3 regions of the Pelosinus sp. sgz500959 genome follow, and region 2 is predicted to be linked to each of the others. Evidence: riboswitches for the same ligand, from Rfam matches in the RefSeq annotation. Region 2 holds a riboswitch; each other region holds the start of a gene.
What was found. Region 2 has a riboswitch for cyclic di-GMP ahead of ACAN52_RS08910 (PAS domain-containing protein). Riboswitches for the same ligand answer to the same signal wherever they lie in the genome.
Positions count from the first base shown of each region.

Region 1: it holds a riboswitch for cyclic di-GMP, as region 2 does, so the genes downstream of both, ACAN52_RS16125 (CheR family methyltransferase) here and ACAN52_RS08910 (PAS domain-containing protein) in region 2, are expected to answer to the same signal.
Region 3: it holds a riboswitch for cyclic di-GMP, as region 2 does, so the genes downstream of both, ACAN52_RS08160 (response regulator) here and ACAN52_RS08910 (PAS domain-containing protein) in region 2, are expected to answer to the same signal.

Region 1 covers NZ_JBGJZL010000010.1:113,307-123,542, reverse strand. The annotation lists gene ACAN52_RS16145 (ABC transporter ATP-binding protein) at 1-527, shown strand, start outside; gene ACAN52_RS16140 (FMN-binding protein) at 524-994, shown strand; gene ACAN52_RS16135 (hypothetical protein) at 1,156-1,536, shown strand; tRNA gene ACAN52_RS16130 (tRNA-Leu) at 1,630-1,713, shown strand; cyclic di-GMP riboswitch class I at 1,886-1,973, shown strand; gene ACAN52_RS16125 (CheR family methyltransferase) at 2,237-3,052, shown strand; gene ACAN52_RS16120 (cache domain-containing protein) at 3,132-5,426, opposite strand; gene ACAN52_RS16115 (PAS domain-containing protein) at 5,667-7,355, shown strand; gene ACAN52_RS16110 (HDOD domain-containing protein) at 7,422-8,627, opposite strand; gene ACAN52_RS16105 (sensor histidine kinase) at 8,617-9,666, opposite strand; gene ACAN52_RS16100 (FIST signal transduction protein) at 9,668-10,236, opposite strand, start outside.
Region 2 covers NZ_JBGJZL010000004.1:398,827-409,062, forward strand. The annotation lists gene ACAN52_RS08890 (dihydrodipicolinate synthase family protein) at 1-76, shown strand, start outside; gene ACAN52_RS08895 (Crp/Fnr family transcriptional regulator) at 445-1,122, shown strand; gene ACAN52_RS08900 (ATP-binding protein) at 1,471-3,240, shown strand; gene ACAN52_RS08905 (hypothetical protein) at 3,345-3,818, opposite strand; cyclic di-GMP riboswitch class I at 4,140-4,227, shown strand; gene ACAN52_RS08910 (PAS domain-containing protein) at 4,541-6,550, shown strand; gene ACAN52_RS08915 (methyl-accepting chemotaxis protein) at 7,008-9,041, shown strand; gene ACAN52_RS08920 (methyl-accepting chemotaxis protein) at 9,266-10,236, shown strand, end outside.
Region 3 covers NZ_JBGJZL010000004.1:229,495-239,730, reverse strand. The annotation lists gene ACAN52_RS08185 (methyl-accepting chemotaxis protein) at 1-359, opposite strand, end outside; gene ACAN52_RS08180 (chemotaxis response regulator protein-glutamate methylesterase) at 620-1,660, opposite strand; gene ACAN52_RS08175 (methyl-accepting chemotaxis protein) at 1,711-3,432, opposite strand; gene ACAN52_RS08170 (chemotaxis protein CheW) at 3,471-3,968, opposite strand; gene ACAN52_RS08165 (chemotaxis protein CheA) at 4,019-6,055, opposite strand; gene ACAN52_RS08160 (response regulator) at 6,104-6,457, opposite strand; cyclic di-GMP riboswitch class I at 6,573-6,660, opposite strand; gene ACAN52_RS08155 (amidohydrolase) at 6,755-8,482, opposite strand; gene ACAN52_RS08150 (hypothetical protein) at 8,709-9,383, shown strand; gene ACAN52_RS08145 (S41 family peptidase) at 9,473-10,236, opposite strand, start outside.

The DNA of each region.
Region 1 (10,236 bases), on a different contig from region 2:
CATCTAGTGGATCCATTGTATTGGATGGAGTTGATTTTTCTGGTGTGACTGCACGAAATCTAACCATGTTGCGTCGAGATAAGATTGGGTTGGTATTTCAACAATTTCACCTTGTTCCTTATTTGACAGCCTTGGAGAATATTATGGTAGCACAATATTACCATAGTATGCCTGATGAGCAGGAGGCCTTGGCGGCTTTAGAGCGTGTAGGTCTCAAAGAAAGGGCTCGTCATTTGCCTAGTCAACTTTCTGGTGGTGAACAACAGCGTGTATGTATCGCTCGTGCTTTAATCAATTATCCCATGCTCATTTTAGCTGATGAACCAACGGGTAATTTAGATGAAACCAATGCGAAAATTGTATTAGAATTTTTTCAACAACTTCATCGTGAAGGCCATACGATCATTATGGTTACTCATGATCCAAGAGTGGCAGAACTAGCTGAACGGTGTGTAGTCTTAGAACACGGTCGTATTGTAGATCGGAAAGATCAGAGGATCGTTTGCAAGATGGAGGAAGTTTCATGAAGAACATGAGGAAATGGTTATCTATGATAATCGTAGGTTGTATGATTGCCATTCTAGCTGCTGGTTGCAGTCGTGAAAAGACTGAAGATCACTCTGGTCATGCAAATCATGATATGCATACGGCTTATAAGGATGGAACTTACACAGGTAAAAGCAGCCCTGATGAACGTGGTGCCATAGGCGAGCTGACGCTGACGATTCAACAAGGTAAAATTACTAAGGCTGACTATAAAGGCATTCAAAAAGATGGTAAGGTAAAAGATAGTGAGTATGGAAAAACAAATGGTACAATTGAAAATCCAGAATTCTATAAAAAGGCTCAACAAGGACTTAAAGGGGCCATGTCCTATGGTCCGAGGCTTATAGAAACACAAGACTTAAATAAGGTTGACTCCATATCTGGTGCAACACTTTCTTTTAAACAATTTAGTGAGGCAGGACATAAGGCTTTGGAGCAGGCAAAGTGATAAAAAACCATACCCTTTCAATTTGAGGGTATGGTTTTTTTAAACTTCATTAGTTTTTCAACAAATATTCATCAGTTTTTCATAATTGTCTGGTATGATTATAGTGCAAAGATCAATTACAATCTTTTTAGCAAAATGATATAAGAAAGGATGATCAGATTATGAAAAATAAAATGACAGGTTGGATTGTTGGAGGTTTACTCGGGGTTTCGGTATTAGGAGTCACATTGTCTACGAATGTTGTCAGCGCTGCTGAAAAAAATGCACCATCAACTCATGAAATGATGATGGAAAAAGGCCAAATGGGAGATATGGATATGCATAAAATGATGAACTCCCCTGAAATGCAAACCAAGTGTCTTGAGATGATGAAAACACCTGAAATGCAGGCTATGATGAAACAAATGCTATCAAGAGATCCTGCACTCAGACAAATGATGTTAGACTTAGTTAATTCAGTCGAGCCAACTGATCAAGCTACTACGCCAGATAATACACAAACGACTATGATGCCAGCAATGGACCATAGTATGCACCATTAATTCTTTTTATAAAAAAGATGAAAAAAAACCTTTCTTTTTAATTACTAATCTGCTATAATAAGAACCACGGGGTTTGTACAACAAATTTCATAAGCGGGAATGGCGGAATGGCAGACGCACCAGACTTAGGATCTGGCGCCGCAAGGTGTGGAGGTTCAAGTCCTCTTTCCCGCACCACATCAATTATAAAACTTTCAAGATTTTCTTGAAAGTTTTTTTGCTATATGCTTTTTATATTGATATAAAACTTAGGTTCTGGTTAGTTAGGCTATTTTCTTATAAAATATTGACGTCATTATAGAAGAAGAATATAATGAAATATAAAATAATTATACATTTTTAGACAAAAAAATAATATTGGCAAACCTATTGAAAGATCGGGACGCAAAGCTATGGGTCTACAGTCGTATCACGACCAAGATTGCCAGGCTGCTATGTTGCTTTATGTTAACATACCCAAGGTCAGGATACCCCTGATCTTTTTTGCGTTTTCAGATAGGAGAAATTAAGCAGTTAATAAGGTAATAACTATAATATGATGTTAAGTTCATCCTATTTAGCAATGGAAAAGAAGAGATAAATAGAGTTAAGAAAATCAAAAATTATTTTTGACGAGTACAAGTTGGCAAATCATAGTCCCATCGAAAGTAAAGAAATAATCATACTATTTTTGTTTGTATGCTTGAAAGGAGGAAAAACCATGGAAGATATAACGGAACGGGAATTTAGGGAACTTGTTGGATTTGTTAAGGCTAATTATGGAATCAACTTATTACAAAAAAAAGTGTTAGTGTGCGGACGTTTGAATAACTATATAGCGCAATGCGGTTTTCATAATTTTTCGGAGTATTTTTCTCATGTGAAAAGTGATCGTACAGGCAAGTCTGGGACAATCTTAGTAAATAAGCTTACGACAAACCATACTTATTTTTTGCGAGAACCACAACATTTTGAAGTTTTAGGGCAAGTGGTTCTACCGTATCTCGCTACAGTTGAGGCCAAAAAGAAAGATCTGCGGGTATGGAGTGCTGGTTGCTCTACAGGTGAAGAACCATATACGTTAGCAATGCTGATTAACTCTTATTTCGGCGCGCAAAAGAGTGGGTGGGATACGAAAATTTTAGCTACTGACATTTCAACAGATGTCTTAGAAAAGGCGCAAAAAGCCGTCTACCCTAGTAATCAGTTAGACAATTTGCCGGCTTACTGGCGTGCTAAGTATTTTCATAAAATCGATTCAGAGTACAGTGTTCTAAGAGAAATAATACGGCAGGAAGTCATATTTCGACGATTTAATCTTATGAGTGAAACATTTCCTTTCAAAAAGAAATTCCATCTTATTTTTTGTCGTAATGTAATGATCTATTTTGATGCTGAGACTAAAGAAAAATTAATCAATCGATTTTATGATCATATGGAATCAGGGGGCTATTTATTCATTGGCCATTCTGAATCAATTAATCGTCATGAAAGTCGATATCAGTTTGTGGCGCCTGCTATTTATAGAAAAGCATAAAAATATAAATGCAAAGTAAAAAATGATTAAATCCGCGAATAACGTGAATTTAATCATTTTTTTGCTTTAAAGAGGTTGCTTAATTTTTTTCTACTGGGAAAGTGATAACAAAACGAGTTCCTTTTCCCTCTTCGGAATCGACTTTAATGATACCACTATGACGTTCAACAATACTAGCACAGACAGAAAGACCAAGTCCTGTACCATCATCTCTTGTTGTAAAGAAGGGATCAAAAATTTTCTCTTGTAAGTCTTTAGGAATACCGCAACCGGAATCTTCTATGCATAAAATCACAGAGCCATCTTGATATTTGGTTTCAATTGTTAATGTACCATGCTGCTTCATCGCATTCAGCCCATTCATAGCAAGATTTAAAAGTAATTGTTTAATTTCTTTTTCCGCTAGAATAAGCTGGGGAATATCCCTAGAGAGTTTAAATTCAAGATTCATTCCTCGTTTGAGTGCATCTGTCAGTAGTAATGGGGCAATTTTATTAATAATTTCATTTAAGTCCTGTTTTTCTTGTTCTGTTGACTTGGTTTTGGATATTGCTAAAAAATCGGTAATGATTGTTTCGATACGTGCTAATTCGCTTAAAACTAAATCCAATTGATCGTGCAGAATATTAGGGATTTTTCTCTTAAAATGTTGTAAGTAACCTTTTACGACGGTCATGGGATTTCTGATTTCGTGTGCTAAGCCTGCAGCCATATTTCCAATTAGATTAAGCCTGTCCATGCGGGTGATTTCTTTTTGTAGAGTGATAAATTTAGTAACATCTTCTGAAATGACAGCTACATGATCTTTTGTAGGGCTATAGGCAGAAATAGAATACCATCGCTGTTGATGTTCGAAATATTGTGTAAAACTAATTGGTTCACCAGAAATCGCTACAGTTGCATAGGCTTTTATCCAATTAAAGCTTTCGTTATTTATGTGTGGGAAAATATCTGTTAGCCCTTTTCCAATAAGTTCAGAAGCAAGGTATCCGGCATATTTTTCATAGGCGTGGTTAACGTGAATGTATTCAAGATCTATGGGATTATTTTCTTCATCGAATCGTACCTTATGATATGAACAGCCATTGTGCATGTAGTCAAATAGATCTTTGTAACGAGACTCGCTAATGGCAAGTGCATCCCGGCTATCCTTAAGAGCTCTATTGGCCGCTTGATGTTGGGCAATTTCTTCTTCAAGTGCTATATTCATATCCGATAGTTCAATTGTTCGCTCATGAACTTTATGCTCTAATTTAGTTTCATTTTTTTTCAGTAGACTGACAGTATCTGCAATTTTTTGGCTCATTCTCACGAAAATAGTGCAAAGGATGTCTAGTTCATGGGAAATACTTTCTGGTGGTCTATCGCGTGCGACCATTTCATAGTGTTCGAGAGTAATTAATCCAGACTGTTTGATTAGCCAATCTAGAGGACGTTTAATTCGGTTGGTTATTAGGGTGGCTAGAGGTATAATCAAGAATAATAAAGCGATTGTTCCGCTAGCCATGAGTGCTAGCTGCTTATAAATCGGACCAAGAACTTCTTCTTCGTTGATTTTACCAATAATTGTCCAGCCACGTTCAGGTACATGCAAATAGGAACCTAAGACTTTGTTACCAAGGTAATCAGTCCATTCGGCCGTACCAGAATCCGTAATTTGGCTAGGATGAAATGCATCAGTTGCAATTTTAAATTTCATCCTAGCCGTGTCCCCAATAAGCCCCTTGTCCATTAATAGACTGGCGTGTCGTGGTTCGGTGAGCATTGTACCTTCTTGGTTAACCAGAAAAATTTCTCCTGTTTGTCCAATCCAATTATCACGCAAGAGTGTTTCGAGGGTTGTTGTTCTTACGGAACCAAGTATCAAACCTTGTAAGTTCCCAGCGTAGTCGAAAATAGGAGAAGAGAAGTTAATGATCGGTAAGCCACTATTGCGGCCAATCACCACATTTGAAATATACTCTTTACCCGCTAGAGCGGCTTCAAAGTAAGGTTGATTTCTGGTCGAAGGGTATTTGATTGCACTATTGAGAGTTGATATTCGAAAAAAACCATCTTTATCGATGTATGAGAATGAATCAAAGTTTTGGTTGTTCCGCTGCGTTAAAGAGAGAGATTTTTGCATTTGTTGTTCGTCTAAGATTCGAAAATCCTCTGACTCACTAAGGTTGTGAACGTCATAGACCCGTTCTGCCATCCAATAATCAATCAGACGCTTTTGAGAATAAACGCGCTGGCTGATCAGTTTTAGATTTTCTTCTTTTGCTAATTTGATCTGACCAACAGTGTAAATAACCATGACGAGCAAACTAGGAATGAGGACGAGTAAAATAGTCCATAACCTAAATTGCTGCCGTAATGTTTGAACCTTCATGTCTCACCTCGATAATTTTAAAAGTATATTTTAATCAAAAGACATTAAAATATAAAAAGCAAGATTTAGCATCTATTTCCATTTCTATTCGACATTTTATTTGATATCCCTCCATAAGGAAAGTGGTGTGAATCTATCAATATAATATAGTTTCTTTGTGCGAGATTGCTTACAGGAATTAGCATGAACTTCGTAGAAAGAGACAACAGGATTATTTGATCGGAAAGAAAGGATACAACGATGAGAATTAAAAAAATATCTGCAGTCTATCCCCAGAGTAATCATAAATTGGGAAATGGAGAATATGGATTTTGTGAGATTCTAGATTCGATTGCTGTTCCACTCTTTATTAAAAATAGTGATGGTATCTATATCAACTGTAATAGAGCTTATGAAAAATTTATTGGATTACGCAAAGATCAAATTATAGGAAAAACAGCATATGATATTGTACCTGAACAGTTAGCGGATAAATATCACATGAAAGATCAAGAATTATTAGGACAAGATCATATACAGATATATGAAAGCCATGTGACTACAAAAGGTATGGATCGTTATGTACTATTCCACAAATCCATTTATCGAAATTCAGCCGGTAAGATAAAAGGGTTAGTAGGAGCCATTACTGATATCACAGAGCAAAAAAAAGCAGAAGAATTACTACGGGAAAGTGAGGCGAAAAATCAGACACTTCTCCAGGCTATCCCTGATATCATGGCAATCGTAACACCTGGTTTTAAAGTAATTGAGTTTAAGAAAGCGCGCGAATTTGACTATATTGCAGAGGAACATTCTTTTATAGGAAAAACAATAGGCGAGTTATTACCGGAAGATGTAGCGATGCTGTTTATGGAAAATATTACATTGGCCTTTAAAATAAAGAAAGTCACTTGTTTTGAATATCAAATGCTGCAGAAGGGAGAGTTGAGAAGTAGAGAAGCTCGTATGGTTGTCATTTCTGATGAAAATATCATGATTATGATTCGTGATATCAGCGAGAAGAAACTAATGGAAGAGACAATTGAAAAACGCAATAGTGAAATAAAAGATGCGTTAGTTAATTTAAAGAAAACTCAAGTGCAGTTAGTACAGCAAGAAAAATTAGCTGGAATTGGTCAGCTTGCTGCAGGTGTAGCTCATGAGATTAACAATCCATTGGGCTTTGTGTTAAGTAACTTTGATAGTCTGAAGAAATATCTAACTAAGATTATTGATTTATTTCATAAATATGATGAACTTAAAGAGCAGATCGTGGGGTCGGATGTACAAAGTTTAAAAGAATTAGTACATCAAGTTGTTCTTTATGAAAAACAGAAAAAAATAGCCTATATTTTTGAAGACCTTGAGCCAATTATTCAAGAATCAGACGATGGCTTAAAACGGTTGGGTGAGATTGTCAAAGCTTTGAAGTTATTTTCAAGAGTTGATAAAAGTAGTGAATTTGAGTCTTATGATTTAAATTCAGGTATAAAAAATACCTTGATTATTGCGAAAAATGAAATCAAATATGTTGCTGAAATTGAGGTTGATTTAGGATTTTTACCAACAATAAAGGCTTCATCAGGACAAATTAATCAAGTTCTTTTGAATATTATCATCAATGCAGCTCATGCCATTAGGGAAAAGCAAATGGGTAAACTAGGAATGATTAAGATTACTAGTTATCATGATGATCAATTTGTGTACTGTTTGATTCAAGACAATGGACTTGGTATGACTGAAGAAACTAAAAAAAATATTTTTAATGCATTTTTTACGACAAAGCCAAGTGGTCAGGGGACGGGACTTGGATTGAGTATTTCCTATGACATTGTTGTAAATAAACATTGTGGTGACATCTTTGTAATAAGTGAAAGAGGAATTGGAACAACCTTTACCATTAAGCTGCCTTTAACTGCCTGCAGTAGACATAAAGATAAATCATAACATAGAGACTCCCTATACAAATCACGAATTTGTATAGGGAGTTTTTGATTACATATGATGTTAGGCTTACTTTTTATTCAGTGATAAATGAGAAATTTCTTTCTCGAACTGGTTTTGATCAATTCCTAAAGCCGCGAAAACAGCAGCATCAAAAGTGGTACTTGGTAATTGGTTTTTTAAGATTATACTTGCATAATGCTGAGCGATATTGACTGCGTAGATCAGTTCGCGATGAATAATCCCCGTCGCAAAAGGTGTATGATGATAAAGTGCTGCTTCGACAATAGGATGCGGTAATTCCCACCAGCGTAATAAATAACCACCTGTTTGTTGATGTGTAACGTTGAGAGCTTCTTGTTCTATTTGTAATAAGCTGGTCTTTTCTCTTTCCTCTTTGTGAAAGACTTCAATGTATTTTTCGGGGAAAAGTTTAAGTAACAATACAATACCGATATTATGAAGCAATCCGGCGGAAATTTCATTTTCGGAGAGTTTCTTTAACAGTAATTTTTCGTAGATAATGTTTACGATTTTACTACATATAAAAGAATGATTCCATAATAGTTCTAGTCGTGTTCCATAAAGACCATTCATATTAAGAGAATCAACAATAGATGTTGTTAATAAAATATTTCGGATAGTCGATAATCCAAGATAAGTGATAGCATGTTTCACACTTCCTGTTTTGACCTCATAGAAAGCCGAATTAATAATATGGAGAATTTTAGTTGCAATGGAATGATCTTTTTCAATCGCACTTGCAATTTTTGCTAAATCAGCATCCTGATCAATTAACTCCATAATTTGACGATAGCTACTTTTTATTGTAGGTAATTCATCGACTTTATTGATTAAACCAAGTAAATTACTATCACGTAGAATATTTTCCGTTTCAAATAACTGATCAACTAATTCGATCAGTTTATCATTTTCCCAAGGCTTAAGAATGTAAAGTTTTGCAATGTTTTTTTGTAGTGCTTGAAGAACAGTATTTTTTTCGGCATAGCCGCTCAATATGATTCGGAGAGAATTTGGATAGAGTTCTTTTACCTGATGTAAGAGTTGAGATCCATCCATCTCGGGCATTCTCATGTCTGTGATGATCATATCTATTTTTTCAGTTGCAAGAATGTCTAAAGCCTCTTTGCCACTTCCAGCGGTAAAAACTTCGTATTCCGTGTCCATGAAGAGGCGGTTTAGAGATTTAAGAATTTGTACTTCATCATCGACAAATAGTATTTTTTTACTAGTACTATCATTATCATTTAGCATCACAAATCTGACCTCCCTTTGTAGGAAATTTAATCGTGAAAGATGTTCCTTTCCCTAATTCGCTTTCTACCTCGATTCGCCCTGAATGTTTATTTATAATAATATCATATGCAATACTGAGTCCGAGACCTGTACCCATACCAACTGGCTTGGTTGTAAAAAAAGGTGTAAATATATGATCAAGATTTTCCTTAGGTATACCGATACCGTTATCTGTGATTCTACAACAGATAGATCCATCTTTTTCAAAGGTTTTGAGAGTGAGGATGCCTTCCTGCGAGGCTTCTTTTATAGCGTGAACTGCATTTAATATCAGGTTAAGTAATACTTGATTGATGGAGCTGCCGGTTACTTTGATAGAAGGGATTGCCCCTAAGTCTTCAACTACATTAGCAAAGTACTTGATTTCATTATTTGCAATTGCAAGGGTATCTTTTATTCCTTTATTTAAGTCGTACTCTTCATATTCTGAGTTGATACTGGTTCTGGCGAATCCAAGGAGGCTCTTTACAATTTTCTCTATTCGACTTAGTCCTGCGATTGATTCGCCAATAATATCATCAATATCATCATAGATGACGTCAATTTTATTCTTTTTTCTAGATGCGTGGATGGTTGTAATGAGCTCTTGTGCGGCTTGGTTATTTTCTAGTTGCAGTGTGCTTTCAAAATTCCTCAGAGTTTCAAGAAAAACTTTGATTTTATCCAAATATTTTTTCAAAGTATCTAAGTTGCTTTGGGTGTAGCCAAGAGGGTTATTTATTTCATGTGCTATTCCTGCTGATAGTTGTCCAATACCCGCCATTTTTTCCTGTTGTACAAGTTGGCTTTGTAATGTTCGTATTTTTTCCATATTTTCGTTATATTCTTGAGAACTAATATCGATGCTGCGCTCAAGCAAAGAACGATCTTTATCCTGACTGATATAGGCTTCATTTACAGCCGAAATAAAATTTTTTAGTTCGGCTGTTATTTCGACGCCGTTTAAATGGCTTTCAACTTGCCGTTTCAAAAGACGGTGTAGAGTATCATCCATCATGCTAAACCTCCGCAATCAAAGTAATTGTCATTGTTTGGTTATGTAGCTCACTGCTTGTCTCTCTATTGCGTGGGGCGATTTCACCATAGGAATAAAAACCTGTAAATATACTTTCTCTTCCCAAAATACTCCTCGCCGCATCGATTTCTTCACTTAACATTTGATTAAGCACCAGCTTTCTTCCGAAACAGCTTACTAAAATAGCAAGATTGGCACTAGGTACACCAAGTGATTCAAGGCTTATTTGTGCAGCCTGAAGTGAACCATCAATAAGGCTGTCGCAATTGGCTTTCATTAGTTTTGCATAGTATCCTTCTGGTATATCACCAGAAAATATGAGAGCTTTTTGTGATTCGTCAATTCCCTGAATGGTGCGAATGAAAGTACGGCTATGATCCTTTGATCGTACCATAAGAGGAAAGTGTAAACCTGAAGTTGGAAGACCTTCAGCATATTCTCCTAGATATTCTTTATATAAATCAAGAGCGGGTTTTTCGTCAAACTGGTATAAGATGTTATTTTCCGACTTTGTAATTATGCGTTCAATGCCGAAAGGAGACCATCCGCCCA
Region 2 (10,236 bases):
ACCATTGACTGCGTTGACTGAAGCTACAAAAGTTTCTTTGTCTAGTTTTGCAGATCAGTTATGGCGTAATAAATAGGATATCAATGTATTTTAAATTATATAAAGCGAAATTTAATGTAAAGAGAATAGCTTTATATTAGATGCTAGGAGATCGTTTACTATTCGAACCTTAGGCGGGAATCTTTGGAGATTCCCGCCATTTTCATGTGCCTCAGCTTCAACAGGATTCATATATAAATATACGAAAATGGAAGGAGTTTCATATAAAAGTATGGAAGAATACATTGAAGTGCTTCCCCGAATTGTATACCGTCTTTTTATTACTGGAGTAGTCGTTATGAAATATAATTAGAAGTAAACTGCAGTGACAAATAGCACGCGCATTTGGTAATAGAAGTTTTTCATTCAATTTGTTACCATAAAAGGATAGAGGAGGGCGGTTTAGTGGATTTTGAATATTTGAGAAACGTCCCTGTGTTTGAAGATTTGCCACAGGAAGATTTAACGATTATCAGTCAGGTGACGGCTGAGTACAAATATAAAAAGAATGAGACTATCTTTAGTGAGGGAGAAACTGGTGTAGGATTTTATTATGTTAAAACAGGAAAGGTTAAGATTATAAAATTATCAGCAGACGGACGGGAACATATTATTAATATTTTGGGGCCAAGTGAGGTTTTTGCTGAAGTCCTGCTGTTTAATAAAGGGCCCTATCCGGCTACAGCCGTTGCTTTAAAAGAATCTTGTGTAGGCATTATACGCAATAGTGAACTAGAGAAAATAATTATCAATCATCCACATGTTGCGATGAATATTATCCAAGTTATGAGCAAAAAATTGCTATTTATTCAGCAAAAAGTGAATTCACTGGCATTTTCCGATAGCTATGCTAAAATAGCTCAGACGATAGAACTTTTATCTCGTCGTCATGGCAAGGAAACTTGCCGTGGCTTAGAAATTGATGCCGCGATTACAAGATTGGATATTGCTAATTTAGCGGGAACTACCAGAGAAACTGTAAGTCGGGTATTAAGCGTTATAAAAAAAGAAAAGATATTAGAAGAGGATGAACGAAGGATTATTATCCTTGATGTAAATGGATTACGTCGGTATTATGAGTAGTATCACACTCGTTGCTTGGTGGGGTCTCTCTAAGTGCTAATTTACAAGGTACCGTAAATACGTTCGCTCAGACTTCGGTTTGAGCGTTTTTTTATGGGGAGAATTTTGTGTAATAGTGTGTTTTAGGTATAAAAAAGGGAATGGTGGTATTGTTTTTGTGGAAATATGCAGGAATTAGTCTTTATTTGTAGAAAAATACAGACTAATATATGTAGTGCTATGATGGGATTATTGCAAGATTGAGTTATTTATAATAGGAAATTATTGATGTGGTGACTTAGCGGGTGACTTAGCGTTTATATAATTAGTGTTTCTAATGGAGGTTCGTAGCATAGAGGGATTCGATTCATGATTAAATTAAATTTCGATGCCTTAAAAATAACAGCCATTTATGTTTTAGTGGGAGGTTTATGGATTCTTTTTTCAGATTATTTTGTATCTCTTCTAGCGGCCGATAGACAAATCCTTACCATGTTATCTATTGCTAAAGGATGGATCTTTATTTTGCTATCAGGGGGAATCCTTTATAGTTTAATAAGTAATTTGCTTGAAAAAATATTTCAAACTCAGAAAGAGTCAGAAGCACGGTATCAAGACATTTTTAATGTCGCAAATGATGCAATCGTACTCCATAATGCTGAAGATGGATGTATTATTGATTTTAATGATAAATTGCCTGCCCTCTACGGTTGCTCTCGCGAAGAATTGATTATAGAAAACGCAAAAAATATTAAAAATGGAGAGGCTCCTTATAATTATAAAGGCTCCAAAGAGTGGATTAAGCTGGCAATGGCAGGAGAACCGCAGATTTTTGAGTGGTTGGTTAAGAAAAAAGATGGTACATATCGCTGGACAGAAGTAAACCTCAAAATGGCAATGGTCGGCAAACAGGAATGCGCATTGGCCATACTCCGAGACATTTCAAAAAGAAAAAGAAATGAATTAGAATTGATAAAGGCCAAAGAAGAAGCTGAGAAAGCAAGTTTATCTAAAGGTCAATTTCTTGCCAATATGAGTCATGAAATTAGGACACCTATGAATGGTATTATAGGGATGACAGATTTAACACTTATGACGGATTTGGCTGATGAGCAAAGAATGTACCTTGAAACTATAAAGATGTCAACAAAGTCACTGCTGCGAGTTGTAAATGATATATTGGATTACTCGAAAATAGAAGCAGGTAAACTGAGCTTGGAATATATACCTTTTATATTAAGTGAGGTACTAGAAGATGTTGTTGCGTTATTTCTGATAACAGCCAAGCAAAGTGGAATAAAAATTAGGACTAGCGTGAGTGAAGAGATTCCTGCGATTCTAATTGGTGATTCATTTAGGCTTAGGCAGGTGCTTTCTAATTTAATCGGCAATGCAGTAAAATTTACAACTAGAGGGAATATTGATGTTGACATTACTTGTAAAGCATTGCGTGCTGGTGTAATAAGATTAAATTTTGTAGTATCCGATACGGGGATTGGAATTGCGGAAGATAAGCTTCACATCTTGTTTGAGAGTTTTAGTCAGGTCGATGGTTCAAATACGAGACAGTTTGGCGGTACTGGACTCGGTCTGGCAATTAGTAAAAAGCTAACGGAATTAATGGGCGGGAAAATATGGGTTGAAAGTAAAGAAGGTCAAGGAAGTAAATTCTACTTTACAGGATTATTTCAAGTGCCAGATGAGAGTGTGGTAAGGATCTGTGATAAAAAGACGGATGCGTTGCTGAAAGTGGTAGAAAAGAAGAAAGTACTAATTGTAGAGGATGATAAAATTAGTAGGGATATTGTCTGTATTGTTTTGCGTAAAAAAGGATTAGAAATTGAAATAGCACAGAATGGAATTGAATCAATTGAAAAATTTGAAAAAGAAAAATTTGATTTAATAATAATGGATATTAATATGCCGTATATGGATGGGTATGAAGCTGTTCGCTTAATAAGAGAAAAAGAAAAAATTATGAATCGGCATACAGTTATTATTGCATTGACTGCATATGCACTTAAAGAAGATAAAGAAAAATGTTTGGCGATTGGAATGGATGACTATCTTTCGAAACCAGTTGACATCAATCAATTAAGTGCACTGATTGATCTGTGGCTTCCTGCTTCGAAAGACTAGAAAAGGAGTCTTCGCGACTATAGCGTTTGACTTCTTTTTTATTTATGCTCTGTTCGTAAGGAATGTTGCTATTTAGCAAATCCAATACTGACTTGTGACAATTATCAAAACGAATACTTCATGGAGACGGCTGCGGCTCCATATACGCCATCACCATTCGTGTAGCCACCGCTTGGTAAAATATCGATATTGAAACCAATCGGAGACTCATTGCCAGTAGCAAAATGCAAGGCTCCAATTACAGGCTTGAACGGATTGGCAGAATTATATCCACCATTTAAATCAAGACCTACGACAACGCCCGCATGCAGCCCTAATACACGAAATGGCGTATATTGAACACCTACATAAAAGGTATCATTTCGTAAGCTGTTATTAAACAATCCAGTCGTTAGGGCAACATCTTTTCGTAATATGTATTCCAACCCAAAACCACGATTGTGTTCATTCAAACCAAGATTTGAATGGGGAAAGTGCCTTGTAAACACAGGTATAGTAATCGACATGGAATTATCCGTAGCTTGAACGACGCCACAGCTCAAAGAAATGAATATTACAAGTAACAGAAAAACCCTCATGTTAATCCTCCCTAAAGTATGTCTCAGTATCAAGTTTCATTCTAGCATTACTTTGGTTGCCAGCCTACTGGTATATAGCACCAGATTGCAGTAGCTGGGGGGACACGCAAAAGCAAAAAAAACGTTGTTCGCGAGGTATGTAGAAATTTTATGCGAAATGAATGTTACTCAGATTGGTAGGTTTGCGTATGACAATAATAGACTCATCTTTCTTTTGTAGAAAGATGAGTATTTAGGACTTTGTGCTTATTAATATGGGACTTAAGGCGCGATTTTTAATTGACGATATACAAAATCTGGTGTAAAATAAAGTAAAATATTAGTGAATTTTGGCAAACCTGTCGAAAGTCAGGGACGCAAAGCTATGGGTCTAAGGGGTATAATATCCTACGATTGCCAGGTTGCTTTCAATTATAAGTTGTAAGTAGCACCTTTCGTATGAGGTACTACTTTTTTATTTTGGATGGGGATATTACTGTTACAGGACAAGTAGGATTTATGGTTCTGTTACCAAAAATGAGGTAATGAAAAGTGAACTGATCATATAAAAATTACAATAAAAAATGCTCCTATTTGTAGAAAAGTAAAACTACGAATGGGAGTATCGTTGTAATTGAGAGATGAATATACAATGAATAATCATCCCAAAGGTTTTAGGTGGATTTATAGTGGATATCGGATAAATAATGCATAAGAAGTTGTTTGAGTTGGAGGGATGTATAATGTCAAGTGTAGGTGCAATAGATAACGTTGAAGAGCTATTAGTGATACGAATTGATCATCAAAGTACTATCGTACAGGTCTTATACTATGCTGAACAAAATGATAGATTGGTGAAAAAAATAATCGGCAAGAAGCTCCAAAACGTTGGCTTAGAACAAACAATCTATAAACAATGTGAAGATCATTTAAAGAAGGTCTTTGTAAACTTGAAAAAAGAAATTTTTCAAGTTCATATTGGAAACCGATATTATCAAATTTCTTATCTGCCAGAGTGGAACGGCAGAGAGCAAGTAGAAAATGTATTAACTATAGTGCGAGATATAACCAAAGAGCAAAATGTACAAGAAGAGCTGATGCTGAGCCAAGTTAAAATACAAATGGCTCAGCAAATTGCCCTGCTAGGCTATTTTGATCGAGATATTGTAAACGATAAGTTGTATTGGTCTGATCAGTTCTACAAAAATTTTAATTTAGTCCCTCAGGAGAAACCTCCATCTTTAGAGTTTCTATTAACTCTTATTCATCCAGAAGATCGAGAAATGATCAAGAGAGGTTTTTTTCAGAGACCGGAGGAAGAAGTACTAGATGTTGAATATAGGATTATTAACAAAGATGGTTCTATTGGATGGATACATAGTTTAGTTCACTCTGTATTTGATGACAATGGCAAGCTTTTAAAGAAATTTGGCATTGTTCAGGATATTACGAAACGAAAAGCAGGGGAAATCAAGTTGCAAGAACTAACGGAGCAACTACAACAAGCAAATAAATCGCTTACTGATCGGGAAATGCGTATTCATATGGCTGGAAAGATCGCCAAATTGGGGTATTTTGAATGGGATAAAACCAATCATTCTCTTTATTGGTCTGATCAGCAATATAGAAATTATGGTTATACTCCTAGCGAAGTTACACCTACGATAGAACTTTTTCGGAGCCACATACATCACGAGGATTGGGATTTTGTGCAAACAACAGTTGCTAAACTTGACGAGAAGCCATGGATAGACTTACAGTTTAGGGTCATTAGGGCAGATGGATCTCTAGCCTGGCTTTATTCTCGAATAAATAAAATTAATAACGACGAAGGATGCCTTATTAAACTATTTGGTATTAACCAAGATATCACGGAACAAAAACAAGCTGTAGAGCGGATTCATAAAGTGGAAAAAGAGTTGGCTTTTATGAATCAATTACATAGTCGCAGTACCTATTTAAATGGATTGTTATTCAATGATTGCTCAGTAGAACAGATAATCAAAGCACTTAATGAATTTGGTATTGAGACTCAAGTTGCCCATTGTTGCTTTGTTGTGCGATTGGCTGAAAAATTGAGCTATAATACTGAGGTACCTGACAAGACGATGCCACCCTCAGTCGTGAGGAAACAAGCGGTCCTCATCTGGCTAGCAGAAAGAGAATGGGGTTTAGTATGGAGGTGTCATGATGATATAGTAATACTGACCTCTATATCAGATTGTATTGCTACTAATAAGCAAGGGCAAAGTCAAATTGCTAATGATATCATTGCTGAAATAGAAAAAGTATTTCCTCATTTTTATGTAAATGTTGGTATTTCTGGTCTATCGAGCATTCCAGTCAATTTTCGAGAAATTTATGAAAAGGCTCAGAGGGCAGTTGTAATTGCAGCAACGATGGATTCTTCCTCAGTAATCCATTGTGATGATATTGGATTGTATGAAATTGCATTTCAATTATTACAAGATAAAAATACCTGTACGATGGTGCAAAATACCATAGGACGTCTTGCTGAGCATGATGAAGATCGTGGGAGTAATTTATTAATCACGCTAGAAGCTATATTAGAGTATGGGAGTTTAAAAGCGGTAGCACGGCAACTCTTTATACATAATAATACGGTCATCTGGAGAAAACAAAAGATTGAGATGTTTCTTGGAATGTCTCTAGATAAAATGGAGACAAGGTCGTTATTATTGTTATATCTAAAAATATGGAATATTAAAAGAAAAACGATATATTCGCAATGATAAACTATTGTTGTGATAATACAATAAATCAAATTTTGTTGTATTATGTAGTAAGAATATTGGAAAATAAAAAAACGTGAAAAATGTATGAATTAACTAGTAATATATAATAAAAGCATTTTCAAAGTGTAAAATTTGAAAAAAGAAAATTTTTAGTTAAAACAGGGACGATTGTTGCAATAATACAATATCCCTGTGTTTTTTTTGTATTAGCGATCAATAGTATTAAGCCATGGGATAGTATAAAATATATCTGCATATGAAAACCGATATCAAAGAAGTGTAAAAAATGTAAAATTGAAGTGGCAAATGATGATGCTTGGTTGTAACTACATCTAGATGATAGAAGTAATTAGCTCTTTACCGAGAACTAATTACTATTTTATTTATTCGAATACTCTTTGTAGCAAATTATTTAGGTCATAAAATTACAATTTATTTAAGGGAGCCTATAGCAATGAAAGTAAAAAATATTCAAACTCGTTTACTGCTTATTCTTATACCGCTTATTTTAGTAGTGTTAATTGTTTTATCTGGTGCTAGTTACTATCTAGCGAAGCAAGCTTTGGAAAAAAGTGTAGATGATACAGGTCGAGCGGTAGGAACTGACTATAGCAAGCGAGTAGAAGCTGATATGGAACAGATGATAGCTCAATTAGAGGATTTGGCAAGTAATCCTCATCTTCGTGCAGGTACTGACAAAGTACAGATTGTCGGAGCTATGGCAGAGATGAAACAACGTTTGGGGCTTTTTGATGTGGTTATTTTTATTTCACCGGATGGCGCAGGAGTTGCTAGTACAGGACAAACGGCCTCCTACGGTGATAGAGAATATTTTAAGAAAGTGTTAACAACAAAGAAGGCTGTTGTATCAGATCCTATAATTTCCAAGGTTACAGGGAAATTAGCTGTTGTTTTGGCGGTGCCTACCATCAGTAATGGTCAGGTAACGGGGGTTTTGCTTGGAACCTTTTCTATGGAAAGGTTGAGTGAGATGATCAAAGAATTGAAGTTTTTGGATACTGGTTATGGCCAGGTTTCTGACGATTCGGGTCTGATTATTGCCCATCCGAAACGACCTGATCTTATGGGTAAACTAAATCTTCTTGATAAGAAAATCAATCCAGAGCTTAAATTGCAGCAAAGTGAACTTGACGAACGTTTGACGAATATATTTAAGGTAGCAGCCGAAAAAGGAAAACAGTCTAGAGGAGTCTATAGCTTTGTTGATGGTGTGGAGAGAGTTGCTGTAGCCACTCCTATCAATTTGCCAGGAGATCAACGCTGGGTTGTCATGGTAGCAGCACCTGAAGTAGAAGCGACTAGGCAAGTAGATAACTTAGGAAAAATGATGCTTATCATATCCCTAGTCTGCCTAGGGATAGCCATTGCTGCGATTGTGTTTGTAGCAAAACAGTTTGTAAAACCAATTTTACTGATTCGCGATGAATGTTTACTTCTCTCCCAAGGAGACTTGCGAGAGCGAGAGGCAAAAGTTGTTTCTGAGGATGAAATTGGACAATTGGCGCAAGGTTTTCGTCAGATGCGGACCAATCTGCATGAGCTTGTTATAAAAGTGCACTCTCAGGCACAGCAACTGGCAGCTTCTAGTGAAGAACTGACTGCTAGTGCCGAGCAGTCAGCTCAGGCAGCCAATCAAATCGCTACATCAATTAGTGATGTGGCGACCGGCTCGGAAGAACAAATGTCTGTAACAAATGAAACTTCGGCTGTGGTTGAAGAGATGTCAGCGAGTATAGAGCAGGTTTCAGCCACTGCCAATGAGGTAGCTCAGCAATCAAATCAGGCAGCTAGTAAAGCTGAGGATGGTAATCAAGCCGTCAATAAAGCAGTGAGTCAAATGCAACGAATTGAGCAGACCGTTCAGATTTCGGCGAAAGCAGTAACGGAACTCGGCGAACGATCGAAGGAAATCGGACAGATTGTTGCAACCATTTCGAGTATCGCTGGGCAGACTAATTTATTGGCTCTGAATGCTGCGATTGAGGCTGCGCGAGCTGGTGAGCAAGGACGTGGTTTTGCCGTAGTGGCTGAAGAAGTTCGTAAGCTGGCTGAACAGTCCCAGGAGGCGACAAAACAAATCGCTTCATTGATTGGTGGCATTCAGGGAGAGACAGATAAAGCGGTATTGGCAATGGATGATGGCACTCGGGAAGTGAAGCTGGGGGCAGAAGTCGTGAATGCCGCGGGTATTGCTTTCCAAGAAATAGCTGGATTGGTTACGCACGTATCTAATCAAGTAGGAGAGATTTCCTCTGCCATTGATCAGATGGCGATTGGTAGCCAGCATATTGTAACATCCGTAAATCGGATTGATGAACTCAGTAAAAAAGCGACCTTTGAATCCCAAACAGTATCTGCGGCTACGGAAGAACAATCAGCGTCTATGGAGGAAGTTGCTTCCTCTAGTCAGAGCCTTGCCAAGCTTGCGCAAGATCTTCAGACCGCTGTCAGCCAGTTTCGGGTTTAGTATTTAATATTTTTATAAATTCTTTATGGCAACTTTATCACGATGTTCAGATAAAAAAAGTCCAATATTTTTACCTTTGATTTTAAGAAAACTTGTTTCTGGAAACGAAATGCACGTAACAGTATTCAATATAAATGTGCGTTAATGGCTACTCAGAATCTAGATGAAGTGATGAACAAATAGTGAAGAATTAAGGCTAATTTTTATGAAACGAGGTAAAATTGGTGAAAAAAATAAAGTATAAATTAATTTGTATTATGGTCGCTATATGTGCTTTCATGGCACTTGTTCTTGGAATTTATAATATTTGGAGCGTAATTAATAACAAAAACTTCGCAGTTAAAGAATATCGCCAAGTCCTAAATGAACAGTTCGATCGAAATATTCGTTTAGAAACTGAAATCGCTGTTAGTATGGTCAATGTTATTTATAAACAACAACAACAATCTCTATTGACCGAAGAAAACGCAAAAATGCAAGCAGCCAATCTTCTGCGGGAACTTCGCTTTGATAAAGAAGGTTACTTTTGGGCTGATACCCCAGATGGGGTCAATGTAGTTCTGTTAGGCAGAAATGTAGAAGGGAAAAGTCGTATTAATGACAAAGATGCTAACGGAACATTTATGATTCAAGAAATTATTAAAAATGGTATGAAAGATGGTGGCGGCTATAGTGATTATTGGTTCCCCAAGCCAAACGAACAGCAAGCTACAAAAAAACGAGCATATTCTGTACTATTTAAGCCTTATAATTGGGTAATCGGCACTGGAAATTGGGTTGATAATATTGATAAATTAGTAGAAGAACAGGAAAAAATATACCATAATAATATGGTTAAAGATATCCAGTTTACCAGTGGACTTATCATATTAGTTTTGATTGGAGCAGCAATAGTGGCATGGTATACGAGTCGCAAAATAGCAAACCCCATCATTGAACTGTCTAGTATGGTAAGAGAAATTGCTCAAGGAAATCTTAGTAATAAATTAACTATTAATTCACAAGATGAAATTGGGGGGCTAGGTAAAGACATCAATATAATGACTAGTGATTTAAGAAGTTTGATTAAGCAATTAGTTGTATCAGCTGAACAGTTAGCTGCTTCTTCGGAAGAACTGACTGCTAGTGCGCAGCAATCTGCCCAAGCAGCAAATCAAGTCGCTGAATCAATAACAGAAGTAGCACAAGGCGCTGA
Region 3 (10,236 bases), 170 kb from region 2:
TTATTAGCTTGCACCGAAAAATTAGATTTTTTGCTCAGAGTCTCTAACACTTGAAATTTTTCATTGATCTGTGCTGTTTTTACAAGAATCTTTTCCTTAAAGGTGATATCTCCATTTAAGAAAGCATTGGTCATACCTCTAGTTTGCTGAATATCATCAACGACACTTCGAACTAAACGATTATACTCGAGTCCAACCCTCTCTTTTTCAATAAATGAAATTTCTTCATTTACTTGTTGCAATAGAAATAAGCTGGCACCAGCCAATGGTAAAAAACAAATTAATCCAATTAATGCAAATTTTTTGGCAAAATTTAACCGATTAATTATTCTTATTGCCGGATAAAAGATGCTGTGCATACCTTTCCCTCCCTCATTAGCTAAACAGTGTCCAAATTTACTCACTATTTTTATGGAGATTACTAGGAAACTCGTAATTCTAAAAAGTTTGATTTTTGCAATAATATTTGTTCTTAGATAAGCTCTTCGCTAATCAAATATCAATCCCCTGCTATAATTTGTCGGAATAATTTAATTTTTTACAATTTTTTATCTTTTTTTCAAAAAGCAACCTCTCAAAATGTCAATTACATCTTGAGAGGTTGCTTACATATTTTATATTATCGCCTACGATCTACCAAAGTATATAGTTTGCGCGCAATAAGATCCAGAGAAACCTGTTCTTGAACAGCCCCCATCGCAAAGGCTGCCTTAGGCATTCCGTAGACAACAGAAGAAGCTTCATCTTGACCTAATGTATTCGCTCCAGATTTGCGAAGAGCAAGCAAACCACTAGCACCATCATTCCCCATACCTGTCAAAATAACTCCGATGGCATTATTACCAGCGTGCTCAGCTACAGAGTGAAAAAGAACATCGACCGATGGACAATGTCCATTAACTTTTTCCCCTTTAAAACATTCCACCATGTAATGCTGATTAACTTTTTTAACACGCATATGATAATCACCAGGGGCAATTAAAACTCGACCAGGCAGCACCAAATCTCCTGTTTTTGCTTCTTTTACTTCAACTGCGCAAGAACTATTCAATCGCGCAGCAAACAATGTCGTAAAGATCGGTGGCATATGCTGTACAATAACTGTGCCTGGCATATTACTAGGAAATCCTTTAAGTATTCGATCAATCGCTTCAGTCCCACCTGTAGAAGCTCCGATCGCAATCATGCAATTTTGTTTCACCCCAGTAGCCCCCTGAGCACTATCTGCCGTGATCGTATTTCTTTTTTGCGTCTTCACTTTAGCGGTAGATGCAATTTTGATTTTAACAATCAACTCATTGATAAATGCATCAACTCCCCGCCCACTTGAGAGATCTGGTTTTGTGACAAAATCAACTGCACCGGCATTTAAAGCATCAAATACACTTTGACTTACCGCACTGACCACAACAACAGGTATGGGATACTGAGGTATTAGCTTTTTCAAAAACTCGATTCCACTCATACGAGGCATCTCTACATCGAGGGTCATCACATCTGGCTCAAACTCCAAAATTTTATCCCTAGCCATATATGGATCGGATGCTTTTGCCACAACCTCAATCAAAGGATCTTGTGCAATTTGCCGGGCTAAGGTTTCGCGAAAAACGATAGAATCATCGACCACTAGAACCCGAATCTTCCGTTTATTGTTATTCATAAATTCCATACCTTTCTGTAAACAGCAAGTGCCACAAGATGAAACTTCGATTAGTATTTCCCAAACTCCTGGTCATCAAGGTCAATTTTTCCTCGTGATGATAATGCTCGTTCATATTTATCATCACGTCTGTCTTGCTTATATTTCTTTCGTTCTATCATGTCTTCAATCGCACGCAAAACATCTGGGCTTACCCCTTCTCCAACTGTGAATCCTTGGTTGTTCTGTTTTAGTTTAAATTTAGATACATTATCTCTCATGACCTCAGCTTGGCTCGATAACTCTTCGCTTGCAGAAGCACTTTCCTGTGCGGTTGCTGAATTCGTTTGTACTACCTGCGACACTTGATTGATTGCTTGGTTAATTTGAGAAATCGCTGAAGCTTGTTCGTTAGAAGCCTCCGCAATATGACCGACAAGTTCTGCAGCCTTAGCAACACCTTGGACAATACCATCTAGTGCTTCTGCAGTATCATTGGCAATTTTTGTCCCCATATGTACCTTTTTGATTGACTCTTCAATCATTGCTGTTGTCTCTTTTGCTGCATCAGCGCTTCGAGCAGCTAAATTTCTGACTTCTTCTGCCACGACAGCAAATCCTTTACCGTGTTGTCCCGCTCTGGCTGCTTCAACTGCTGCATTGAGAGCTAGAATATTGGTTTGGAATGCAATCTCATCAATAACCTTAATAATCTTCGATATATTAGCTGATGATTCGTTAATTTCAGTCATGGATTCAATCATTTCCTGCATTTGTGCATTGCCTTCTATAGCGTGCTCTTTAGAAGATATGGCTAACGCATTCGCCTGATTGGCATTAACTGCATTTTGTTTTGTCTGTACAGCTACTTGTGTCATAGAAGCCGTGATCTCTTCAATAGCACTAGCCTGTTCCGTAGAGCCTTGAGATAATACTTCTCCAGAAGAAGCAATCTGCTGCGCACCTGCAGCTACTTGTTCTGCCGCTTCACTGATGCTACTCATAGATCGATTGATATTGTCTGTCATCATATTGAAGGTCTGAGCCAACTTTCCAATTTCATCTCTTGTCGTGACATTCACTTCAACATTCAAATCACCACTGGCAATCTTGCTTGCAACATCAACCATTTCTTTAACTGGCTGAGAAATCTTCCGAGCAATATAGATGCCAAGGACAGTAGCGATAACAATACTCACTACAACGAGAAGAATCATAAAGAGAATCGCTTTATTTGCATCGGCCTTATTAGCCATTGCTTTCTGTTTTGCTAATTCGATCTTCATGTCACCTAATTTGTCGAGCGTATCTTCCATCGTATCTGCAATTCGAACACCCTCAGTTTGTATCAATTGATTGACTTGCGCACTCTGACCTGACTGAATCATGGGAAATAAATTCTTTGAATAAGATTCATATTGAACAATCGTATCTTCAAGTGTCTTATGCAATTTACGACCATCATCACTCACCAAAGTTTTACCGATCTCATTACTTCCCACCTTCATTTTATTGATGGAATCATTAAAATTTTTCATCTTTTGCGTTTGAACATTTATATCTTTTGTCAAAAGGACATCTCTAAAATTTACGCGACCTTTTTGATAGGCTTCGCTAATATCTCCCATTTGTCCCATGGGTATCGTATAATTCTCATATAAATCAACATCTGCCTTGGACAAGCTAGAAAGATTAAATATACCGACTACACCAATTAACCCTGCAATCACAGCGATACAAAGGAACCCCACGATAAGTTTGTTAGCAATTTTAAGATTCTGAAACCATTTCATTATTTTTTCCGCCTTCCCTTACTATTTTTCGCTACTGCTTAACAAACTTGTTCCAAACTGTTCATTTCCTGATCGCTTAATAACCTCTCACTGTCTAGGATTAACTTTACACTCTTACCCACTTTACCAATTCCTTTAATAAATCGCTGTTGATAATTGCCATGATCAAACTGAGGAGGCAAAACGATCTCTTGTTCCACAATCGTCAGCACTTCTTCCACAGAATCTACGATGAGTCCTAAGGTAACATTCTTTATATCCACTACTACAATGCAGGTACGATCATTGTACTCTCGATACAATTTATTAAACCGCAGCCTTACATCAATGACTGGAATGATTTTTCCTCGAAGGTTAATAATACCTTTTACATATTGGGGAAGATCGGGTATTTTAGTTACAGACTGGATACCGATAATCTCTGTAACAAACTTAATTTCGATACCATAGACCTCAGATCCTAAGGCAAAAGTTAAAAACTTGTCTTTTTGAGTATCTTCTTCATTTTCCAACTTGTTTTTAGCAATTTCCGGCATGGCAAATCTCCTTTGTTTGTTTATTTAATTCATTTCACTTTTATCATTTATTAAAAATTTAGGTTAGCTACGTCTAGTATTAAACTAATACCACCGTCCCCCAACAAAGTGCACCCCGCTATCCCCTTTGTCTTTTTAATATATGGTGGCAAAGCCTTAACCACGACCTGCTGCTGCCCAAGTAAAGAATCAGCAAATAAGCAACGGCTTTTTCCATCAGCCTCAACCATGATCATGATTCCTTCTTTTAAAGCCTTTACTTCGGTCTGAACTTGAAACCTTTCATAGAGACGCAAAACAGGGTGACATTCTCCCCGTATCATGATCATTTCATTATCATCTGTGTCATTGATCATATTTTGGTCTTTCAAACGAAAAGACTCTTTTATTGCAATAAGTGGTATCGTATAGATGGCATCTCCAACCTTTACATTCATTCCATCAATGATCGCAAGGGTAAGAGGAATTCTGATAGACATTGTTGTTCCTTGTCCTTCGATGCTATCAACACTGATCGTTCCACCAACTTTTTCAATGTTCTTGACTACAACGTCCATACCAACTCCCCGCCCCGAAAACTCGGTCACGGTCTCATTCGTAGAAAAACCAGGTTGCAAAATAAAGGAATAGATCTGGCTATCACTTAAAGAGATCTCTTCCGTTTCAATTAGACCTCGTTCGAAAGCTTTTCTTAAGATTTTTTCTTTATTTAGACCTCCACCATCATCTTGTATGATAATCAAAACATCGCCACCAGCATTTTTTGCCGATAAGCGAATTTTCCCGACTTCTGATTTTCCCTTAGTAATTCGTTCTTGAACAGACTCAATTCCATGATCCACTGCATTACGAATTAAATGCATTAATGGATCTGATATACTTTCAATGATATTTTTATCTACCTCTGTTTGTTCCCCTATAATCTCTAATTCTGCTTGTTTATCGAGTTTTCTTACCATATCTCTAACGATTCGATTCATTTTATGGAAGGTTGCAGATAAAGGGATCATACGAATAGACATGACCGTATCCTGAAGTTCATTCGTAATTTTTCTTAATTGCCGTACGGACTTGTAGAATTTATCCAGTTTTAACCCTTTTAGTTGTGGATTTTGAGTTACCATAGCCTCTGCAATCACAAGCTCGCCGACTAAATCCATGAGTAAGTCCATTTTCGCTACATTGACACTAATAAAACTCTGCGTTCCTTCTGCCTGTCGCTCCACTTCTTTAACAACAGGATTGGCGGATTCATCGAGAATTAAATCATCTAAAATAATTGTTCTTTTTTCTTTTACTTCTTTGTGTCTTGTATCCTCAGCTATATTTATACTGAAGTCTTTTAAGAACATTGTCTTATTAAAAATTTCTTCCACTATTTCCAAATCATTTTGACTTGTAAATGCGATTTTGAAACCTTCTTTTTGAATGGTTTCTGATGTATCATCATTTTCAAAAACATCACTTGGTGAGTGCACAATATTCTCAGCAAACTCACTGAGTTCATGAACCAAAGTAAATGCTCTTATATTTTCCATTCCGCAGTCTTCATCAAAATAGACGATGGCTTCATACTTGATTTGCCCTTCATACTCAGCTTGCTCCAGCGCATCAATCGAAAGTTGAAGCTCACCTTCAGTACTAGCCATTTGAGAAGAGGTATCATTCACATTCAAGTCATTTTCTTTTAAAGATGATAAAAATTCTTTATTTTTTCTACTGACATTAGCAGAATTACCTGTTGGCTCGCCTCCATTTTCTATTTTTATCACTTCATCTTTGATAAAATCCACGGCATTCAAAACTAGGTCAGTCAACTCTGAATAATCCACCTTCAGAGGCTTTTCTTCACGAAGATAATAAAAAACATCTTCCAAAGAATGAGCTAAGGAAGAAATATCATTGAACATCATCATCGCTGCCGAGCCTTTTATTGTATGCATAATTCTAAATACTTCATTGATAGCGACTTCTATACCCCCAGATTTTTCACTATCTAAAATAAGGCGCTCGAGTTGTTCTAGCATCTGATTGGTTTCAAATACAAAAAGGTCAAGCATCGGGGCTTTGCTGTCACCATTGATCAATTCAATCACCCTCACATAAAAAATACTACAATGCTAGAAGTACTGTACTTAGTTAAACTTGCTAAGTCCTCGAATGACTTGCTCTTCAACAAATGGCTTTACGATAAATCCATTGGCACCAGAGATAATTGCTTCTTTCACCGTAGATTCTTGACCTAAAGCCGATATCATAACCACTTTTGCATTAGGGTCCATCCGTTTTATCGCTTTTAAAGCCGTTATGCCATCCATCTGTGGCATTGTTATATCCATTGTAACCAAATTAGGCTTAAGTTCATTATATTTGAGAATTGCTTCCGAACCATTTGCAGCTTCCCCCACGACTTGATAACCATTATTCTCCAACATGTTTTTTAGCGTTAATCGAATAAAGAGAGCATCATCAACAATAAGTACTTTCATATTTCCATCCTTTCATAAACAAGTGTAATAAACTTGCAATGGATCAGTAGAATCATAGAAAAACGCAAAAAAAGGTCAGGATTTGCCTGACCTCGAACATGGTAGTATAAGCTAGCATGGCGGCCTGGCAGTCTTGGTCGCCCAGCGACTGTAGACCCATAGCTTTGCGTCCCTATTTTTCAATAGGTTTGCCAATTCTGTTAATTTTTGTCGATCTATGTATTATTTGATATTATTATATTATTTTCCCATACATACGTCAATATTTTTCAGGACTTAAGTTATAATGATCGGGACTTAAGTCTCATACACAAGTTTACCATCAAAAAAGGTCATCACAACCTTTACCTTATCAATATCAACGGGATTAATCGTGAATAAATTTTGATCAAGCACTACAAGATCAGCTAATTTACCAATTTCAATCGATCCTATCTCATTTTCCATAAACATCATAAATGCACCATTTATGGTAAAACTCTTAATCATTTGTGAGACACTAGCACGTTCTTGCTTATTTAAAAGATAACGTTCATCATCCATATGACTAATATCCTCAACCCCATGAAGTACTCCATTATCAATATTACGTGTCACGCCAACATCAATCGCCAAAAGAGGATTGGGGACAGCAGTTGCAGGATAATCTGAGGAAGATGCTACGGTTATGCCATTTGCAAAGAAAGTCCCTAAAGGAAATTCTTTTTCTGCACGTTCACCCAAAAATTTGGAATCTACAGTATGCCACCATTGAGGGCCTTTGAATTGCCAATAAGGTTGAACACTAGCAATTACATTCAACTCTTTAAAACGCAGTATATCTTTTTCATCAACAAGTTGCAAGTGGGTAATGGTATTACGATGATCATCGGTCAAACCTTTGCGATGAACAGCTTCTAAGGCATTCAATACATGTTGAGTCGATGCATCTCCTGTCGAATGTACATGAATTGAAAGGCCGCACTCATTCACGCGGCAAAAGGCTTGTTTTAACTCTTCCATATCCCATAAAAACTCACCGTAATAATTAGCTCCTCTGCCAGTTGCAATCGTATAGGGTTCCAATAAACAACTTGTCCCCCCTTCAATCACACCATCTGTAAAAAATTTGGCTGATATGACTTTCAAATATGAACTATGATATCGGGATCGCATTTGATTAATCATCTCAAGTTGAGTCTCAAAATCATCCTTTGTATGAATCGTCATAGCTCCGCGAATCCGAAGAGCTAACTGCTGCTCTTTTTCCATCTCACTACAAGCTTTCATTATTTTTTCAAAAGGTAAACTTGCCATACAAAGAATACTGGTAATACCAAAGCTATGCATTTTCTTTTGAAAGGCATCCATAGCAGTCATATATTGATCTAAACTATATTCCGGTAAAGCAATTAACCACATAGCCCATTCCTTTAACGTCCCCCACAATTCGCCGGTTTCCAGATTTTTTTCAATAATTCCACCTTGGGGAACCTGCGTCTCTGAAGTTATACCATTGACTTCGAGAGCTTTAGAGTTAACCCATAGCGTATGACCATCATTAGCGCGTAAGACGATAGGAATATCCTTTGACACGGCATCAAGGTGCTCTTTTCTCGGACCTTTATTTAGTTCATCCCCTGTCAATATCCCCCATGACCACCCACGACCATATACAGCTTTCATATCTGGGTGTTGAAGGATAAAATCTTTTACAGCCTCAACATACCCTTCGACACTATTCATATTAAATAATTGAACTTCATGAAGAGTGAGTAAAGATAATCCTGGTGGATGGATATGGCTATCGATCATACCTGGTATAACCATCTTTCCAAACAAATCAATCTCTTTAGTATCTTTGCCTATATATTGTTGTACCTCACGATTGCTACCAACAAATATAATTTTATTTTCCTTAATCGCTAGTGCTTCGCAGATCTGATCATTTTCATCTGCAGTATACACGATGCCATTTGTGAGCACTCGATCAGCAAATTCATGAATCTGATTGCCACTCTGAAATGGTCTAGATAATATACTCAATATGATTCCTCCAAAAAAAAGTTCCATTATATACTGTAGTATTTAGCAGATAATGAAAAAATCCTGCAATTTTTTTTAGACGACTGAATAGTCTCTATTTACAATAGCATTTCTTATGATAAAATATCTCTTGCATAGGAAATAGTTATTTTGAGCCCCTGTAAAAAATATGTACAAAAAATACAACCGTGGCATCTCACAAAAGGGACCACCACAAGGAGGATTCATGCGCAAACTAATCGCTGTAATGACAATGGGACTCATGATGACAGCAACGACCTCATTTGCATCTCCCACAGCAAACTTTGAAAAAGGTGCCGTTAATCTGGAAATCGGCAGCACTCTCAATTCTAAAGTGAATGGTAAAGGGACAGCAGCTGCTGATGTTGATGGAAAATCTGGATTCAAAGCCGTTTTAACCACTGGTCTTAGTGACCACTTCGCTCTACAGTATAAACAAGGAATGTTCACCTCTGAAGATTCAACTATGACATCAGGTGGCCTGCCATTGACTACGTATGCAGAAGCTAATCTCCGCGATTTAAATTTACTCTACAAAGTTAATCCTAACCTTACCTTTCTGGTTGGTTATGAAGATGACAAAATTTCCTTTGGTAAATATGTAACCTCTGCCTCTCATTCAGCTCTACACTTCGGTTTGACCGGAACTCATAAGCTTAATGATAAGTCCACTTTATTCGCAACAGTCGTGCAAGGAAAAAATGTATCTCTGCGAGAAATTGGTGTCAGTTATCAAATGTCTCAAAGTACAGCCTTCAACGTATCCTACGCCGACCGTAGAATCAAAAACATGGACTTAAAGGTCCCCCTTGCTGGTATTAACGGCAAAGAAGATTATAAGATGACAGGTATTACATGCCTGTTTGACTTTAAGTTATAATACACTAAGGTCAGCTAAGATTAGGCTTGCGCAAAATCTTAGCTGACCTTATTTTGAATCATTTTTTAAATATCCTTGGACTTTTCATATTATTTTTCAGAAAGAACTTCAATCCCTTTTTCCAACTGCAAATCATGACCATCTTCTTTTAACTCTGACATCTCCACCACAATATCAGGCTCAATTCCCACACCGTGTATGGAACGCCCACTAGGTGTTAGATATTTTGCAATGGTCAATTTTACAGCCGAAGAATCGTCTAGACTGAGCACAGTCTGTACTGATCCTTTTCCAAAAGTCTTGGTGCCGATCAGGGTTCCTGCGCCAGTGTCTTGCACTGCACCTGCTACAATTTCAGATGCACTGGCACTGCCCCCATTCACCAATATAACTAAAGGATATTTAATCTCTTCTAATGTAGAAAAACTAGTTTTTTTAGTTCCATCCTTGCCTTCAACTGAAACAATGGGACCTTGGGGAACAAAATAGTTAGCCACTTTAATACTTTCTCCCAGTAGACCACCCGGATTATTCCTAAGATCCAAAATAATTTTTTTCATCCCTTGTCCTTCTAATTCTTTCAGTTTATTAGAAAGATCATCTCCTGTATGTTCATTAAACATAGAAAGACGAATATATCCTATATTATTTTCCAACATTTTTCCGCTAACCGTTTTGATTTGAATATTCGATCGAACAAGATGATACTCCTTATTTTCTTGCCCAATTCGTCCAATCGTCAGCAATACTGAACTTCCTTCAGCACCACGAATGAGGTTCACAGCCTCATCGATAGCAAGACCATTTGCATCTTTGCCATCGATTTTGATAATCTGATCTCCACTTAAAATTC